DNA from 4 places in the Pseudoalteromonas sp. ASV78 genome. Region 1 is predicted to be linked to each of the others. Evidence: predicted binding sites of a transcription regulator. Region 1 holds the regulator's gene; each other region holds the start of a gene.
The links. Region 1 encodes sigma-54, which starts transcription at its own class of promoters, with help from an activator protein. Its sites were predicted from a motif close to GTTGGCACGNNNNTNGNNT; they were not measured.
Positions count from the first base shown of each region.

Region 2: a site for sigma-54 is predicted at 2,024-2,042, ahead of ACMVDV_RS21550 (diacylglycerol kinase family protein). Genes of this name have one in related genera too.
Region 3: a site for sigma-54 is predicted at 1,685-1,703, ahead of ACMVDV_RS02820 (ferritin-like domain-containing protein). Genes of this name have one in related genera too.
Region 4: a site for sigma-54 is predicted at 2,466-2,484, ahead of ACMVDV_RS10685 (PspA/IM30 family protein). Genes of this name have one in related genera too.

Region 1 is NZ_JBLOPA010000001.1:3,552,683-3,557,371, reverse strand. Features, by position in the region: gene ACMVDV_RS16175 (KpsF/GutQ family sugar-phosphate isomerase) at 1-219, shown strand, start outside; gene kdsC (3-deoxy-manno-octulosonate-8-phosphatase KdsC) at 219-770, shown strand; gene lptC (LPS export ABC transporter periplasmic protein LptC) at 767-1,321, shown strand; gene lptA (lipopolysaccharide transport periplasmic protein LptA) at 1,311-1,844, shown strand; gene lptB (LPS export ABC transporter ATP-binding protein) at 1,841-2,566, shown strand; gene ACMVDV_RS16150 (RNA polymerase factor sigma-54) at 2,633-4,129, shown strand; gene hpf (ribosome hibernation promoting factor) at 4,158-4,445, shown strand; gene ptsN (PTS IIA-like nitrogen regulatory protein PtsN) at 4,450-4,689, shown strand, end outside.
Region 2 is NZ_JBLOPA010000002.1:828,029-832,717, reverse strand. Features, by position in the region: gene ACMVDV_RS21560 (sigma-70 family RNA polymerase sigma factor) at 1-439, opposite strand, end outside; gene ACMVDV_RS21555 (branched-chain amino acid aminotransferase) at 803-1,804, shown strand; gene ACMVDV_RS21550 (diacylglycerol kinase family protein) at 2,080-3,705, shown strand; gene ACMVDV_RS21545 (VF530 family protein) at 3,748-4,014, opposite strand; gene ACMVDV_RS21540 (DUF1496 domain-containing protein) at 4,086-4,388, opposite strand; gene ACMVDV_RS21535 (TIGR02647 family protein) at 4,559-4,689, shown strand, end outside.
Region 3 is NZ_JBLOPA010000001.1:639,057-643,745, reverse strand. Features, by position in the region: gene aceK (bifunctional isocitrate dehydrogenase kinase/phosphatase) at 1-616, shown strand, start outside; gene ACMVDV_RS02825 (LysR family transcriptional regulator) at 632-1,570, shown strand; gene ACMVDV_RS02820 (ferritin-like domain-containing protein) at 1,745-2,188, shown strand; gene ACMVDV_RS02815 (ExbD/TolR family protein) at 2,412-2,807, shown strand; gene ACMVDV_RS02810 (TonB-dependent receptor plug domain-containing protein) at 2,865-4,689, opposite strand, start outside.
Region 4 is NZ_JBLOPA010000001.1:2,359,636-2,364,324, reverse strand. Features, by position in the region: gene ACMVDV_RS10700 (MarC family protein) at 1-613, shown strand, start outside; gene ACMVDV_RS10695 (hypothetical protein) at 719-1,186, shown strand; gene dusA (tRNA dihydrouridine(20/20a) synthase DusA) at 1,328-2,287, shown strand; gene ACMVDV_RS10685 (PspA/IM30 family protein) at 2,525-3,193, shown strand; gene ACMVDV_RS10680 (PspC domain-containing protein) at 3,205-3,408, shown strand; gene ACMVDV_RS10675 (hypothetical protein) at 3,418-3,741, shown strand; gene ACMVDV_RS10670 (copper chaperone PCu(A)C) at 3,843-4,361, shown strand; gene ACMVDV_RS10665 (DUF2333 family protein) at 4,370-4,689, shown strand, end outside.

The sequences.
Region 1 (4,689 bases):
TTACGCCGTATTTTAGAGCAACGAGTTGATATTCATAGTACTTTGATAAGCACTGTAATGACTCGCACTTGTACCACAGCAACCGCAGATATGCTCGCCGCCGAGGCACTTAACATTATGGAAAATAAGCGTATCAACGGCTTAATTGTGATTGATGATGAGCAACGCCCTATTGGTGCACTGAACATGCAGGATTTGCTAAAAGCAGGAGTTTTATAATGCAGTTTGCTGATTTATACCAGCCGCTTGGTGACGATGCACGCAGCCGTGCACAGAAAATTAAACTGCTTATTTGCGACATCGATGGCGTATTCTCAGATGGCCGTATTTACCTAGGCAACCAAGGTGAAGAACTAAAAGCGTTTAATACCAAAGACGGCTTTGGTATTAAAGCGTTGATCAACAGTGGTTTTGAAGTAGCCGTGATCACCGGTCGTCATTCACAGATAGTTCAGCAACGAATGACTAGCCTGACTGTACCGCACATTTATCAAGGCCAAGAAAACAAGTTGCAAGCTTATCAACAGCTCAAGGATAAACTGCAGTTAACTGATCAGCAAATTGCCTACATTGGTGACGATGGGCCTGATCTGCCGGTCATGGAGTTAGTGGGATTTGCAGTGGCAGTAAACGATGCCCATCCACTGATCAAGCGTATTTCACACTATACAACCATGCTACCTGGTGGCTTTGGTGCCGTGCGTGAGTTAACTGATTTACTGATGCTCGAAAATGGTAAATCGTTAACCTGCGAAGGGACTAGCTCATGAATAGTGCGCGTTTAATATTATGCGTACTGTTCGTCGCTTGTATGGTGTGGCTGTGGTTCCCCTATTTTAATCAACCTGCAACCACAGTACAAAACCAAGAAGATATCATAGCAAAACCTGATTACACGGCGGTGGCATTAAAACAAACCGCATTTGATGAACAAGGTAAGATTAGCCACAAAGTAACCGCTGCAAAAATGGAGCTCTATCAACAGTTAGGCTTCACTTACTTTGAGCAACCTATTTTTACTTTATATAATCAACAACAAACGTGGCAAATTAATGCAAACGAAGCCACCTTATATGAAAATCATCAATTAATTTTAGAAGGCAATGTGGTGGCTAAAAACCTGACCAACAATGCCATGATTGAACATATAAATGCAGACAACATTCAGGTTGATATTGAGCTGCAAACCATGAGTTCTGAACAACCAGTAGAATTGATCGGACCAAATTTAAAGATCACTGGGCGCGGCCTGCATGCCGACTTAAAAGCCGAAGTGGTAGAACTAATTAACCATACGCGAACCATATATTATGACCAATAAATTTGCTCACTTGCTTGTTATACCAAGCTTATTCATGGCCTTTTCAAGCTTTGCAGAGACTGCCTCACCGCCTGCGAACCAAGTATCGATCAGTGCAGACAAACAACTTGCACAACTGAAAGATAATATCGGTATTTTTGAAAAGAACGTTGAGATCATTCATGGTAACCGTCGTATCAAAGCTGACCGCCTTGAAGTACACAAACGTGAAGACTTAGGCGATAATAAACAACTGCTTGTAGCGACTGGCAACCCAGCTTATTTTGAAGAAAAACAAGCTGATGGCACGATCATGAGCGCCAGTGCTGAAGAAGTTCGTTACGACGTTGCAAAGCGCTACTTAACCTTAATTGGTGACGCACAGGTTACTCAAGCAGGGCAAAAAATTAATGCTAAAAGTATTACCTACGACATGGATCAACAACTGATCAGTGCCGAAAAAGGCGCAAGCTCAGACGATCGCGTACACACTATACTCGTGCCAGTAGACAGTAAAAAAATCAAATCTAAAGGCCAACCATGAGTACATTAAAAGCTGAATTTTTAGCGAAAAGCTACAAAGGTCGCCAAGTTGTCAAAAGTGTTGGTTTAGAAGTAACCGCTGGCAGCATTGTTGGTTTACTTGGCCCAAATGGCGCAGGTAAAACCACCACCTTTTATATGATTGTAGGCTTAGTGCCTAGCGACAAAGGCAAAATCAGTATTGATGATAATGACATTACCCTACTGCCAATGCATAGCCGCGCCCGCTTAGGAATTGGTTACTTGCCTCAGGAGTCATCAATATTTCGTAAGTTGACTGTATATCAAAATCTTATGGCGATTTTAGAAACCCGCAAAGAGCTAAAAAAGCAAGCCAGAGAAGAAGCCCTCGACAGCTTACTTGATGAGTTTAGCATTCAACATATTCGCGACAGCCAAGGTATGGCGCTATCAGGCGGTGAACGCCGACGCGTTGAAATTGCGCGCGCTTTAGCTGCAAATCCAAAATTTATCTTGCTAGACGAGCCTTTTGCTGGCGTTGATCCAATTTCAGTGTTAGATATAAAGAAGATTATTGAACACCTTAAAAACCGTGGTATTGGCGTACTTATTACCGACCACAATGTACGAGAAACCCTTGATGTTTGCGAAAAAGCCTACATAGTTTCTCATGGCGAGTTAATTGCTTCAGGCACACCTGAGCATGTACTCGCCGACCAAACAGTTCGCGATGTTTACCTAGGTGAGCAATTTAGGCTATAAAGCCACACTTAGCTAAGCATCTGCTAAACTTAACAATGACAATAATAAAAGGATTGTTAGAGATACATGAGGCAATCACTCCAGCTGCGCATGGGCCAGCAACTTACAATGACACCGCAACTGCAGCAAGCGATTCGCTTATTGCAGCTCAGTACATTGGATCTCCAGCAAGAAATTCAAGAAGCGCTAGATAGCAATCCGTTGTTAGAACTAGAAGAACATGAATATTCAGAAGATACGGCTGGCAAAAACGAACAAAAACAAGATAACGATGACTTAACTGTCAGTGCCTCAGCGGACGACAAGCCTAGTGAATACGAACAAGAAAGCAGTGAAGCGTTAAGTAAAGAAACACTCAGTGACGAAATGGCCATGGACGTCACTTGGGATGAATACATGAGTGCAGCGCCAAACAGCTCATCAGGCCCAATGCCTGAAGATGAATCTATTTATCAAGGCGCCTCAACAGAGACCTTGCATGAGTATTTAATGTGGCAGCTACAACTGACTCCGTTTAGTCCAACCGATGAAGCAATAGCCATTGCGATTGTTGAAGCCGTTGACGACTCAGGTATTTTAACCCTCAGCTGTGAAGACCTTGTAGAGAGTTTAAATCAAGGCAACAGCGAAGAAGAAATCGAACTTGACGAAGTGCAAGCAGTGTTAAAGCGCATTCAGTTATTTGACCCAGTTGGCATTGCCGCACGCAGTTTACAAGAATGTTTATGTATTCAATTAAATCAATTTGATCCCGCAACGCCTTGGATTAGCGAGACAAAAATGATTTTAACGGATCATATCGATTTATTAGCTAGTCGCGACTATCGCACTTTGATGAAAAAGACTAAGCTTAAGGAAGAAGAACTAAAAGAAGTCATGACACTGATCCACAGTCTCAATCCAAAGCCTGCGGATACCATAGTACGGGAAGAGTCAGAATACGTTATTCCTGACGTATCAGTGAAAAAAATTAAAGGCCGCTGGGTGGTTGAGCTTAATCCAGACAGCATGCCAAAAATTAGAGTGAACAGCCAATATGCGGCCATGTCACGCTCAGTAAAATCGAGCACTGACAGCCAATTTATTCGTTCGCATCTGCAAGAAGCTAAGTGGTTTATAAAAAGCCTAGAAAGTCGCAATGATACATTACTCAAAGTAACTAACTGCATTGTTAAACAGCAGCAAGGGTTCTTTGAACATGGCCCTGAAGCCATGCGACCTATGGTGCTAAATGACGTTGCTGAAATGGTTGAAATGCATGAGTCGACAATTTCTCGGGTAACAACCCAAAAATACATGCATACTCCGCGTGGTATTTTTGAGTTAAAGTATTTTTTCTCAAGCCATGTAAGCACTGAGAATGGCGGCGAATGCTCATCTACCGCGATTCGAGCATTGATCAGAAAACTGATTAGCGCAGAAAACTCAGCGAAACCATTGAGTGATAGTAAAATTGCAGATATATTGGCAGAGCAAGGTATCAAAGTAGCTAGACGGACTATTGCAAAATACCGCGAGTCACTGGCTATTCCACCGTCAAATCAAAGAAAGAGTTTGATTTAAGGCGTAAAATCAAAAAAGGAAAATGCTTATGCAACTAAATTTAACTGGTCGTCACGTAGAAATTACTGATTCATTAAGAGACTATGTAAACAATAAGTTTGCGAAGCTTGAGAGGCATTTTGATCACATCAACAATGTCCATGTTATTCTTGACGTAGAAAAGCTAAGCCAAAAAGCAGAAGCCACAATACATGTCAGTGGCGCTGAACTATTTGCCTCAACTGAGCACCAAGACATGTACGCAGCCATTGACGGACTAATCGACAAACTTGACCGTCAAGTAATCAAACACAAAGAGAAACACGCTCGACACTAATACTATGAAATTAAGCTCACTTATTTGCCAGGACTGCAGCAAAGCTGCGGTCCTTTTTAATAGCAAAAAACGGATCATTGAATTTATCAGCCAATTGGCTCATGAACAACTTCCCCAGCTATCGCAACAAGAAATCCTCGATGCATTACTCGCTAGAGAAAAACTAGGTAGTACAGGCATTGGCCGTGGTATTGCGATTCCTCATGGTCGTATGGCGGGTATTGAAAACCCACTAGCGATAATT
Region 2 (4,689 bases), on a different contig from region 1:
TTAAGCCTTTGTAATAGGCTAAGTGGATCGCTTGTTTTTGCTGTTCATCTAGTTGCTCTATGCAATCAACGAGTTTACTGCCATCTTCATAATCTACTTCTAATGGTAAATCTGTGAGATCGTCGGCGCTTGCATAGTCGTCATCTAAAGCTTGTTCTTTGCGTACCTTGTGATAGCGCAATGAGTCTAAACTTCGGTAGCGAACAATGCTGATCATCCAACTGATCACAGTCCCTTTAGTGACTTGATATTCTGATGCGTTATGCCAAATTTTTACAAATGCATCTTGCAAGGCTTCTTCTGCATGAGCACGATTACTTAGCATCTTTAAACTAATTGCAAATAGTTTTGGGCTAGTGGCGTTATATAACTTGGCAAATGCCTGTTTATTGCCCTGAGCGGTTGCGCTAAGCAGAGGTAACAATTCGTCCGTTTCCATAGAGTTCCTACTATTCTTTTCATTAAGTAAACGTTTAATAACGTCAAATGGATGCAAAAAACCAACTAAATGATGAGGGCTTAACTTTATTTTCATTATTTTCCATCACTTAGCCTAGCAGCTAAATACGGCTTCGCAAGTTACGAGGATCAACTTTTCATTGGCTGGGGGAAATTATCAAGTTGCTCACTATTTACCCTTATTAGCCTGTTAGCTACTGCGATTTCAGCAATAAAGACTATTTTTTTGAGCAAACTATAAAAAAATTACCTTTTCATACTAAATGCTTTGTTTTAGTGATGGTTAAACAGTGCATGAATGTCATACAATGGGGTAAAAATAGACCACATAAGAGAGATTTAAATGGCCGCATTCGGTACTGTATTTATGCCGCAGATGATTCAAGCTCATTTTACTGATAACGCTTGGAGCGAAAGCTCAGTTGTTCCTTCAGATAAAATTGAGCTGCATGCTGGGGCACATGTTCTGCATTATTCAAGTACGTGTTTTGAAGGTTTAAAAGCATTTCGCCATGAAGACGGTTCTGTCTATATTTTCCGTATGGATGCAAATATTGCCCGCATGAAGCAAAGTTCGCACTTATTAAGCTTGCCTGAGGTCGATGGACCGATGCTTGAAAAAATGATTATTGATATTGTTCGTCAATACGCTGATGAAACGCCATTACCACCGGGCTCTATGTATATTCGTCCTACCCATATCGGCACAGAAGCTGCGATTGGTAAAGCAGCCGTACCATCACTTAGCTCGCTGTTATATGTACTATTATCGCCAGTAGGTGATTATTTTGCTGGTGGTGCGACTGCACTGCGGGTATTACTTGAAGAAGACGGTATGCGCTGTGCCCCACACATGGGCATGATAAAAAGTGGCGGTAATTATGCCAGTGCATTAGCACCTATTACGGCGGCTCGTATACAACATAAAGCGGATCAAATCTTATTTTGTCCTGGTGGCGATGTACAAGAGACAGGCGCGGCAAACTTTATCTTAATCGATGGCAATGAAATCATCACCAAAGCGCTAGATAGCACGTTTTTACACGGCGTTACCCGCAGCAGTATTTTAACGATTGCAAAAGATTTAGGTATGACGGTCTCTGAACGTAACTTTACTGTTACTGAGTTACTCGAGCGTGCTGCAAAGCCAGGCACGGAAGCTGCTTTATCGGGCACGGCTGCGGTATTAACCCCTGTTGGTACTTTTATTCATAATGATAAAGAGTATAAAGTGGGCACTGGTGCCGCGGGCCCAACGACTATGCGTTTACGCCAAGCGTTGAACGATATTCAATGGGGTAAAGCAGCAGACACGCATGGCTGGTTAACCAAAATCGACGTGTAAAGTTAAACGATATGTTTTTATAGCAAACCTAGGTTATTTATAACCTAGGTTTTTTTATGGTCTAAGTTATTTAATAATCTATACTTTCAACTGTGTAAGTTAGCTCTATTGACGTGTAAAAATAACCTATGTTAACAAAGCTTGTATCACTGCACTAATCGGATAATACTTTAATACACTGAAATATATATGAAATTTTATTTGCTCTTAAGCCATGGTAGTGGCGCATAGATTGCTTTTATTATTTGCTAAACTAACAACAAAAAGGAGTATGTATGTGGGCAGCAATAAGTTATTTATTATTGGCAGTTGTGTTTATTTTTATGGGATGGCAGGTTAGTCCAAGCTATTTTGCACTACTATTTTATTGGACGGCGTTATCTTTATTATTGGTAAGTGGTGCCTACTTTTTTAATCTCGCAAAAATCTTTCGCAAACGAGAAAATGGCGTTATCCCATTTTATATACGTTGGGCATTCATTCCTTTTTTACTGGGTGCACAAGTGTACAATGCGTGGAGCCGCAAGCACGATAAAGTACCGCCACTGCAACAAATAAATGAACACTTGTTTTTAGCGTGTCGTTTGTTTCCCTCAGATATCGATAGTTTAAAAGATCACGGTATTACTGCTGTTTTAGATGTAACCTGTGAATTTGATGGACTTGAATGGTCATCAACGCAAGAAAATATAAACTATTTAAATATTCCAGTGCTCGATCATCGCGCACCAACATCATCGCAATTAAATCAAGCCATTAACTGGATTGCTCATCATGTTAAAAATGATCGCCGAGTCGTGGTGCACTGTGCTTTAGGGCGTGGGCGTTCAGTGTTTGTGATGGCCGCTTATTTATTAAGCCAAGATAAAAATGCCGATGTACATCAAGTACTCGCACAAATTAAAGAAACCCGCGCAACGGCAAACTTAAACAAGCACCAATTGCGCCATTTGGTTAGGCGTCACCGCAAAGGTGAGCTGCTTATTAAAAATAAAGCGGTGTTAATTGCGAACCCAGTGTCTGGGACCAAGTTGTGGCAACAAAAAGAGCATTTAATTATTGCGCGTTTGTCGGCGTATTATGATTTAAAAGTGCTTTGCACCTCAGTGGAGCAAAACGGTATTTCGCTGGCAAAACAGGCTATCGCTGATGATCCCGATATGATCATTGCCTGCGGCGGCGATGGCACGGTTGCAGAAGTTGCCAGTGTGTTAGTTAATAGCGACTGTAAGCTAGGTATTATTCCACTGGGAACAGCCAATGCTTTAGCTCACGTGTTAATGGGGATCAAATCTAAACTGATCCCTGTAGAAGTAGCCTGTGATTTGATTATCGACGGACAGACTAAGCTAATGGATACAGCATACTGTAATGGTGAGTTGATGCTGCTGTTGGCTGGTATTGGCTTTGAACAACATATGATTGAAAAAGCAGATCGGGATACTAAAAACGAGCTGGGTCAGTTTGCATATTTACAAGGGTTTTGGCAGGCTTTAGGGGAACAAAAAGCCCAAGACTTTACCGTACAGTTAGATGATAACGAGCCGCAGCAAATACATACCAATAGTTTAATTATTGCCAACGCGGCACCTTTTACTACGTTATTAGCACAAGGAGGCGGTCAGCCAGATCATTACGATGGTCTATTGGATGTTAATTGGCTAACCCCAAACCAAGATGCATCCACCAATGTATTAAGTATTGCTGAGCTGGTCTTTAGCAGTATCACTCAAGCACACTTTGCTATTAATTCGCATCATACCAATGCGCGACGCGTTGCAATATCGGCAACGGAGGAAATAAAGTATGTACTTGATGGCGAAGTTAAAAGCGCCGATAAACTGAGCATTGAAATTACCCCGCAATCATTGGCGGTGATCTGTGCGGAGCAGGTCGAGTAACTAAGCTTGTTGCGCGTTATACGTAATAACGCGCAACGACTGTTATTTCTTTTTAATACTAGGCCATACAAAACCGCTGTTTTGTGGCTGTGTATCTACGCAGTTATCTAAGTATAACTGCTCGACCTTAGCACGTGCCCAAGGCGTTTTGCGTAAAAACTTAAGGCTTGATTTAACGCTCGGATCCGATTTAAAACAGCGAATATCAACGTGCTCACCCATTGCTCTCCAGCCGAGTGTTTGCTCGAGTTTTACTACTATTTGTTCAAGGGTAATACCATGTAACGGGTTGTTTGCTTGCTGATTCATAATTCACTGTTGCTTGATAAAAGTCGCCACTATTGTAGCGTAACTGGACGTTGATACCAATGTGCTATCTATTAGTTAACCCGAATTGTTTTAGGCACGTTTGGGTAAATAATTTCATTTTGCTCATTGAGCATTAGCCAAGTCAACGGACTATTATTGTGGCTTGGGGTTTTGGCAGTGCAGATCACCCGTACGTTAGCCATCAAAATAATAGCTCCTTCACTATAGCGTTTATCTTCATACCAACAAATTGAGTGTTGATCTATCGCCTGTTGTGGATTGAGTAACAATGTTGTTTTTGGCGTATTACTCAAACTAGTTACAGAGTAAATAAAACAAATAAAACAAACACCTATAATACTTAAAATTCGCATGTGCGGCCTTTGCATAAAAAAATAATTACACTAAGCTTATACCTAAACTAGTTTCAGTTGCAATTTAATGCATTTGCTCCCAACCCTTAGGGGTTTTAAGGTGACTTGGCAATAAAATGTGTTAGGGTAAATAATCAACAAAAAATAATTTTTCAAGACAAGGTGAACACATGCAATTTAACCAAACGATGATTGACGAATTTACACTGTTAGCAAAATTCCCATTAACTAGCAAAATGCAGGGGCTAAAACTACACAGTGACGCAGATGAAAGCTTATTAAGTGCGGCACAACGATTATT
Region 3 (4,689 bases), 2.9 Mb from region 1:
GGCCGATACCATAGAGTATTCAAACGTCGTATTCCCATTAGCACGTTTTAACGCTACATTGCTTGCACAACTTAAAGCAACCATTGGCTCATCAATGATCATTGAAGGTGATTTACTGATCATCAAGCATATGTATATTGAACGACGTATGACGCCACTGAATTTATATTTAGAAAACGCCAATACCGAAGATGCCGCTGTTGCTATTACAGAATACGGCCAAGCATTAAAAGAGATGATTGCGGTTAATATATTTCCGGGCGACATGCTGTTAAAAAACTTTGGTGTTAGTAAACATAAACGGATCATTTTTTACGATTACGATGAAGTGCAATATTTAACAGATATGAACTTCAGAGCACTGCCTAAAGCAAAAAGCTATGACGACTACTTAACCAATGAACAAAGCTACTCTGTAGCACCGCAGGATGTATTTCCTGAACAGTTATGCACCTTTGTAATGCCTAACCCGCGTTATAAAGCAATTTTTACTCAGGCACACCCTGAGTTACTCGATGTGATATTTTGGCAGCAAGCACAACAAAATGTAAAAAAAGGCATTGTTAGCCATATATACCCCTATCCGGCAGCACAGCGATTTATCCACCAGTGGTAAACGAAAGGACACACAATGAATATCAGTAAAATAGATTTAAACTTACTCGTTTATCTCGATACCTTATTACGCGAATGTAATGTTACTCGGGCCGCACATCAGCTGAGTATTACACAACCGGCCATGAGTAATGGTTTAAAACGCTTACGTAATTTGTTTAACGATCCAATTTTAGTACGCACCAGTGATGGCATGGTGCCTACCGAGCGGGCAATTGAATTACAGCCGGTGATCCGCGGTATATTAATGACCTTAGAAGAAACCCTTGCCCCTAATCGCGAGTTTGAAGCCAGCCAAAGTAAACGGGTATTTCGGATCATGGCCAGTGATTACGCCGCCAGCACTTTAGCGCCCAAGTTATTAAGTAAACTTCACGCAGAAGCACCCGATACCACCTTAGATATTCTAACGCCAAGTGACGTGACCTTTCATGATGTAGAAAACGGCAAAGTCGATATGGCAATTAACCGCTTTGAAAACTTACCGCAATCGTTCCATCATAAGCGAATTTGGAAAGACAGCTTTTGCTGCTTAGTAAAAGCCGACAACCCGATAATCGAAAATTTTAGCTTAGATAGCTATTTAAAAGCCCGCCATATTTGGGTGAGTAAAACAGGCTTTGGGGTCGGCGTTGGTATGGATCCCAAAGATGTGCAAAAACTGGGTTGGGTAGATGAAGCCCTCGCACACTTTGGTAAACACCGTAATATCGCCACCTTTACCCGTAATTATCATGTCGCTATTCACTTAGCGAAAGAGCAAAATTTGGTTGCTACACTGCCTTCAAAAGCCGCCAATATTTATCTAGATGATGCTGGTTTAAAAATACTTGAGCCACCTTTTCCTATTCCGCCATTTGAACTCGATATGATCTGGAGTCCTTTGTTACACCGTGATGCAAGTCATATTTGGTTACGCCAAAAAGTGGCTGAAGTAGCCGATGAGTTAAAGTAACACTCTTACAAAGTCTGTGTAAATTTTGCTTACTGAGCTTAGCTTGGTAAGCAACCCTCTCCCCAGTAGTTATATTTACCCTATAATATACAGAGTGTTATATTAATTTCTCATACTGGAACATGGCTTGCTTTAGTTAATGTGAATTTCACTAAACTTAAAGAGGTCATAATTATGAATACCCATCAAGGACAAGACGTTAATCATATCACTGACATTATCCAAGTAATGAACAGCGGCATCGACTTTTATGAAAAAGCCCAACAAGAAGTGCAAGATCCAGCAATTGGCGCGCTTTTTCAACGTATGATAGATGCGCGTAAAGTGAGTGTTGAAAACCTTCAGCCTTATGCAATCAATGAGCAAGGAGAGCGCGAAGATGGCTCTTCATTTGCTGTTGAAGCTCGCCGTGCGTACACAGCACTTATCACTAAGTTCAGCTCAAATAACGATGAAAATTATGTTAAAGAGCTTGAAGAAGTGGAAGATAAAACACTTGAAGAAATTAAAGCCGCGATGAAAAAGCCACAGCCACAGGACTGCGAAGCCGCACTGGCTAAAGTATTATTAACCATGCAAAGCTGTCATACAGAAATGAGCCGTATGCAAAAACATTAATCACACTCATTAACTCAACGCCCAACCTTGTGTTGGGCTTTTTTATGCTAAAAACCATATTCTCATGAATTTTATAACAAAAAAATGCAAAGAATTAATAAAAATAAAATATTTATTTAACCACGATAGATTTTTATTCTACTAACTTTATAAATAGGTACCTGAGATCCGCTGTGGCGCCGCAGCATTTATTTAAACTTAATAAATATAATAAGGTTCCATTATGAGAAACAAACAACATATAAACCCACAAAACGCTGACGTTGATATGACCCCGATGCTTGATATCGTATTCATATTATTAATTTTCTTTATTGTTACAACATCGTTTGTAAAACCTGTGGCTATAGAGCTACAACGACCTTTAGATAAACCTAACATTGATAAGCAAACTAAAAGTGCCCATTTTAGTATCGACCAAAATAATGCCGTACATTTTGGCGAACGGTTAATTGCGTTAGACCAAGTAGCCACTAACCTTGCCATGTTTGCAGCAAACTATGAAATAACCGCAGTGCAAATTACAGCGAACGAAAACAGTAGCCATCAAACGTTGATGACGGTAATGAATAATATCAAAGAGTATGATAACTACCCCATCACACTGACATCAAATTAAACGCGCAAAAAAAGGGCCTAAGGCCCTTCAAAGCTAAATAACGTAGGAGAAGTTATTTTAGAAGCGGTATTCAGCACCTACATAATAGTAAGCACCGTTAAAACCAAATGGCGCAGAGCGACGTGAGTATTCAAATACCCCAGTGGAACTGACAATGGTATTACCCGATGCATCCACAATTGTGCCGGCACGTGAGTTACCAATGGTGTTTTTATCTGGGTATACGTCAAATAAGTTGTTAGCACCAATATTCAGTGACAGATTATCAGTAACAAAATAGTTTACTTTAATGTCAGTTAGAATTTCAGCACCATAGGTTTGCCGACCACCGTCTTCGACGGTATATTCACCATAACGGTTAAGTGACAAGTTTACCGTCCAATCTTCTAAACGATAGAGCGCACTTAAGTTAACTCTGTCTTGTGGTTGCCACTCTTCGATGATTGAAATTTCTTGTGCAGAAAATACGTCTTCTACAGGAATTGTTTCAAGGCCACTGCCCTGTGGAGTAAATAAGTCCACCACATCGGTTTCAGTAAAGTTAGCTGCAAGTGTAAAATCAAGTGTGCCGCCTAACCCTTCAGTATTCCAAGTCGCAACAAAATCAATACCTTGCGTTTCAGTATCAGCTCCATTTAAGAAAAACTGCCCAGCACCTGCACCAGAGCTAACCAGCGCTGCATCTAAGGTGTCTGCTAAGCCTTTGCCTAACCGATTACTGATCACAATACGGTCATCAATATCAATTGAATAATAATCTAACGTCACATTGATGTTATCAGTCACGTTGTAGACAATCCCCATACTCAGATTTTGCGATTTCTCTTCTTTGAGTTTTGGAATACCGATACTTTGTGCAAGGGTACTGTCATTTCTAAACGTACCAACTTCTTCAGCCACTAAGTTCCCATTAGGACCAACCACAAATTGGGTGCTGATGTTATTAAAATATAACTGCTGCATCGATGGCGCTCTAAAGCCGGTACTCACCGCACCACGTAACGATACATCATCAGTAACCGACCAGTTACCAGCAAGTTTAAAGTTTACCGTATCACCAAAACCTTTATAGTTATCATAGCGAAGTGCGCCTGAAATAATCACATCATCAATAATGTAGGTTTCAGCATCAAGATAAAATGAAATAACATCGCGCGATTCATCCACCGATGACTCTGGCGCAGAGCCGCCAAAACCTTGTGTCCCACCCGCTGCATTTTCGCTGCCAATACCGCCGCTCATACCATCGTAAATATTAACACCATTGTTGGTATCATAATCACGGTATGCGTATTCGCTGCCTTCTAAAATACGGTATTCATCGGTACGTAATTCAGCCCCCATAGCAAGTGAGAAATCGTCATAATCTTGCGTAAAATCAAGGTTAATCGTTTGCAGTGATAGCTCCATACCATACGCATACGCTTGGCGAGGAATAGTGGCACGAATATCATCCGCACTTAAACCTTGTTCATAACGTAGTAAATTAGCGTATGAGCCATTGATAGTGTCACTGGTGGTGTAATCAATGCTGTTTTCACCATAGGTGTATGACAAGTCAAGACTTGAGCTATTATCAAACTCTTTTTTAAAGCCAAAGTTATAAGAAATATCATCAATTGTGGTATTAATTTTTGGTAAGAAGCCCATTGGGATCACTGCATCACCATCTTGCAGTACTGGGTTACCGCCGCCATTGGCGTTTTCACGGAAAAATGCGGCAGATTCATTATCACGGGTTGAGTAAGTGATAAAACCATATAATTCACCACCAGCAAGTTCGTAACCGGTATTCACAGTTAGCGCAAATTGTTGCGAGTCTGCATCACCAATTCGAAAGGTATCACGTGGTGCAGTAAGCTCGCGTGGATCACCCGCTAAA
Region 4 (4,689 bases), 1.2 Mb from region 1:
ATTAGCGATATTTATCTTCTTTTTTGCGGTTATTGATCCAATTGGTACCGTACCTGTTTTTATTGCAGTTACGCGTGGCCATGATGAAAAGTTTAAGCGTAAAGTTATTTTTAAAGCCGTGGCTGTTTCAGCTTTGGTGTTGTTATTTTTTGTAGTTGCGGGTGAGTTGTTACTTAACGCAATTAATATCCCATTATCTGCGTTTCAGATTGCCGGCGGTATTGTTTTATTATTATTCGCATTATCGATGATTTTTGGCGAAAGTAAGCCAGAATCAGAAATTAAAAGTTTGCCTAATAGCACTGAAACGGCCATTTTTCCTTTAGCTATACCTTCTATCGCAAGCCCTGGTGCCATGCTTGGCGCTGTTTTGATGACTCGAAACACAGAATACACTTGGGTTGAGCAATTAATCACATCCTCTATGATGATTGCTGTGCTTGGCGTGGTATTAGTCTTATTACTGTTAGCAACCCATGTACATAAATTAATTGGTGATAGTGGGGCTAGTATCATTAGTCGGATCATGGGACTAATATTATCATCAGTGGCCGTTACTAATATATTAGGCGGAATTGCGCATTACTTTGGCTTAGCTGTTGCTCCACTTTAATAAGTAGTAAATGGGATTAAATATATTTCACTGATTTAATTATTGAAATATCGTTAAGTGTTATCTAGTTTTACACTATAGGTTTTTTTAATTTAAGGAATAGAAATGAAGCTTAAAAGTATTGTTTTATCTGCGTTGATCCTGTTTGGAGCCGTAGCTTGCGTAGAACCTAGTTACGATAACGACAAAGTAAGAGTTGTTGAAGTTACAGAGCATGACTTTGAGTTAAATGGACAAAGTGCAGTAACTATATTTGTTGGTGAGAAGAACACACCTAAATTTAGTTTTACCATTTTAAAAAGTGATTTGAAAAAAGGCACTCTGCTGCAATCAACCTCCAACAGTGAACCAAATCTAGCCGTTAGTGCAAGTGTTGGCTCTGAGTATTATACTCAGTCAGCAGACTTTGCTACGTCAGCGTCATTGCAGATTGTAGAGTTAGACAAAACTAACAAAATTGCAAAAATAGCTGTCGGGGCTAAATTAGTTAATCCTAAAATTAAAAATTACACTGAACTTGCAGTTACCGTTGTTGAAGTTAGCGGTGTTAACTATGATTACTTAGTTAAATAATCTTCATTGAGCCATTTACAACGCTTGTTCGGGGGTTGTGACTGGCTTAATGCTTATCATTGAAGCAGCCCAGCTATTTGTGTAAAATGCAGCGCTTTTACGTAGCTAATACTAGCGACTAATAAACCTGAGGATTTTACTTTGAATAGACGTTTTTCCGTGGCACCGATGCTCGATTGGACAGATCGCCATTGCCGTACTTTTCATCGTAAAATGACTAAGCACGCGGTGCTTTATACCGAAATGGTGACAACAGGGGCGATTTTATTTGGCCGCGGAGATTACCTACATTTTAACCAGCATGAAAATCCCGTTGCTTTGCAATTAGGTGGCTCTGATCCTGATGCACTCGCAAAGTGTGCAAAACTTGCGGCTGAGCGTGGTTACGATGAAGTGAACCTCAATGTTGGTTGCCCATCTGATCGCGTACAGAATGGCCGTTTTGGTGCCTGTTTAATGGCGGAACCACAATTGGTAGCTGAATGTGTGGCTGCCATGAAAGCCGAAGTTAATATCCCGATTACGGTAAAGACACGTATTGGCATTGATGAGCAAGATTCATATGAGTTTTTATGTGCGCTGATCGAAGCGAGTCATAAGGTTGGCTGTGACGATTTTATTATTCATGCTCGTAAAGCTTGGCTCAGTGGCTTAAGTCCGAAAGAAAATCGTGAAGTGCCACCGCTTGATTACCCAAGAGTTTATCAATTAAAAAAAGATTACCCACAACTTGAGCTGAGCTTAAATGGTGGCGTTAAAACAATTGCTGATAGTCTCGCACATTTAGCGCATATCGATGGCGTGATGATAGGTCGTGAAGCTTACAGTAACCCGTTTATTTTAAGCGAAGTTGACGAAAAAGTTTATGGTGATAGCCCATTTACACTTTCTCGCCATGACGTGGTGCGCGCTATGTATGATTACATTGAAGATGAAATGCGTCAAGGTGCCAATTTTTGGCATATTGCACGGCATATGTTGGGAATTTTTCAAGGTCAACCAGGTGCACGCGGCTATAGACGTCATCTTTCAGAAAACGGCCATGGCAAACAGGCCGATTTATCGGTGATGGATAAAGCGTTAAGTTTTGTGCCTGAATAATCATATCATTTAAATATAAAAAGCCACTTTTTAGTGGCTTTTTTTGAACCTAAATAATGGTTAAAAAAGCATTTTTTTAGTCAAATTAACTTATCTACATTCATTTTAAAGTCAGCTTAATTTTTGTTTTTTAATCTTATCCTTTTGTTTTTTATTGTTTAAATTTTTATTTTCGTTACTTGGCACAAGTCTTGGAATCTCTTTGTTGTAATCACCCATAATCAACAGGAGAAAATCATGGGCTTAATTAATCGCGTTAATGATCTAATTCAATCAAACCTCGTTGCGGTATTAGATAAAGCAGAAGATCCAGAAAAACTACTTAACTTATTAATTCACGAAATGCAGCAAGCATTAGATGAATGCCGCACTACAGCTGCGACTATTCTCTGTGAAGAAAAAGCATTACAGCGCCAGCAAGCTGATAAAAAAGCGTCGATAGCGCAATGGCAAACAAAAGCTGAGCTTGCAGTAAGTAAAGGGCGTGATGATTTAGCGTGCGCAGCCTTGAAAGAAAAGCAACGTGTCGCAAATGATTTGGCTGCGATTGCACCAGAGCTAGTTAAATTGTCAGATTCATTAGCTAAGTTACGTGATGATGCACAGCGTTTGCAAGATAAGCTTAGTGCGGCTAAAGCTAAGCAGCAAAGCCTAGCGCAGGTTCATCATGTATTAAATGCACGGGTACGTGTTAATCAACAATTAAATAGCGATAAAGTCGCGCATGCACTTTCTCGGTTTGATGTCATTGAGCGACGTGTGGAATCAATTGAAGCGCAAGTTGAAGCGTATGATGTAACGGCAAAACAACATTCAACTGCAGAGCAAATAGACGCGTTAGTGAAAGATGAAGCGTTAGATAATGAGCTTGCCGAGCTTAAAGCTAAATTGAAACAGACCGCTTAGGAGTAATAACAATGAATACATTTAATCATGCTCGTTGGAGTAAAGATCCGTTAAATAAAAAAATATCGGGTGTATGTAGTGGCTTAGCGCGCCGGTTCGATTTTCCTATCTGGGCGACTAGGCTTGCAACGATCGTACTTTTTATTCAGTTTCCTGTATTTATAGCAGCAGGTTACTTAATTGCTCATTGTTGTTTAGACAATAAAGCGTACTAGGAAAGAGCCATGAAAGTTATTGCGTTTTGTTTATTGGTAATGTTGTTCATAGCATTTAATCCATTTGATGTGGTGCAATTTGACTCATGGCAATTTCCTCTTTGGATTGCAGACTTAAGTTGGGTCGGCATTGAGTTGTTTGGTGCGCTAGTGATGGTGATTGTTGTTATCGCGGTGATTGCACTGGTAAGTGTCGGCTTGCTTGGAGCGGGTCTAATTGTGGGGGTTGGCGTGGTATTAGCCTTGCTGTTTGGTTCTTTAATGATTGCTTGGCCGTTATTACTTATTGTTTGCTTGTGCTGGCTTGTTGCTGATAATCATAAAGTGGCTTAATTTGAGCCACTGAAATTACCTTAAATGCTAATTTAGCTGACTATTTTTTCGCAAATATGCTAAATTTAGTACTTCAAGTGATTACCATAACAAGGATCGAAATGTCTCTTAAGCCATTACTTACTATGCTCACACCCGCTATTTTAGCAATAAGCCTTTATTCTTCAGCGTTATTCGCTCATGCAGATCACCAGCATGAGACTGTAAACAAAGTTGTTGTTAGTAATGCTCAAATAAGAGACTTTTTACCGGGGAGTAAATCCAGCGCTGGTTATTTAACACTTGTAAATCATGGTGATACAGTCATAGAGTTAACAAAGGTTAGTGTTGAAAATTTAGGACGTGTTGAAGTTCATGAACATCAGCATGTTAATGGCATGATGAAAATGCAAAAAGTAGATGTGTTGCAGATCAAAGCTCATCAACAACTCGATTTTAAGCCTGGCGGTTATCATTTAATGGTTTTTGAACCAAAAGAGCCATTAAAAATAGGGCAAGAACTCAAACTCACGCTATATTTTAGCAACGGAGATCGGGTATTTACTCAAGCTTCAGTGGTTTCATTAGAAAGCCAAATTGAAGAAATACCACCATCTCAGCAGCACCATACACATCACTAGGAGGTAAAATGTCACAACATAAAGGGAAAATTATCACGGGGCTAATATTAGTCTTTATTTTATTTTATGCCGTATCTGTGTATTGGAGTATTGAGCCAAGCCGCGTAAATGTGATCACGCAAGCTAAACAGGATGCGCAGCAGCGTGGAGAAAAACTAGTAACAGGTTACACAACGACGACTGCTTTGATTAATGTTGCCAGCACATTATTGAATAAACCTGGCGGCTATTTATCAAATGATGTAATACCTCCGAGTATTTTTATGGATAACATGCCTGCTTGGGAATATGGCGCACTTGAGATGACGCGTGATTTAGCGCTATTAAT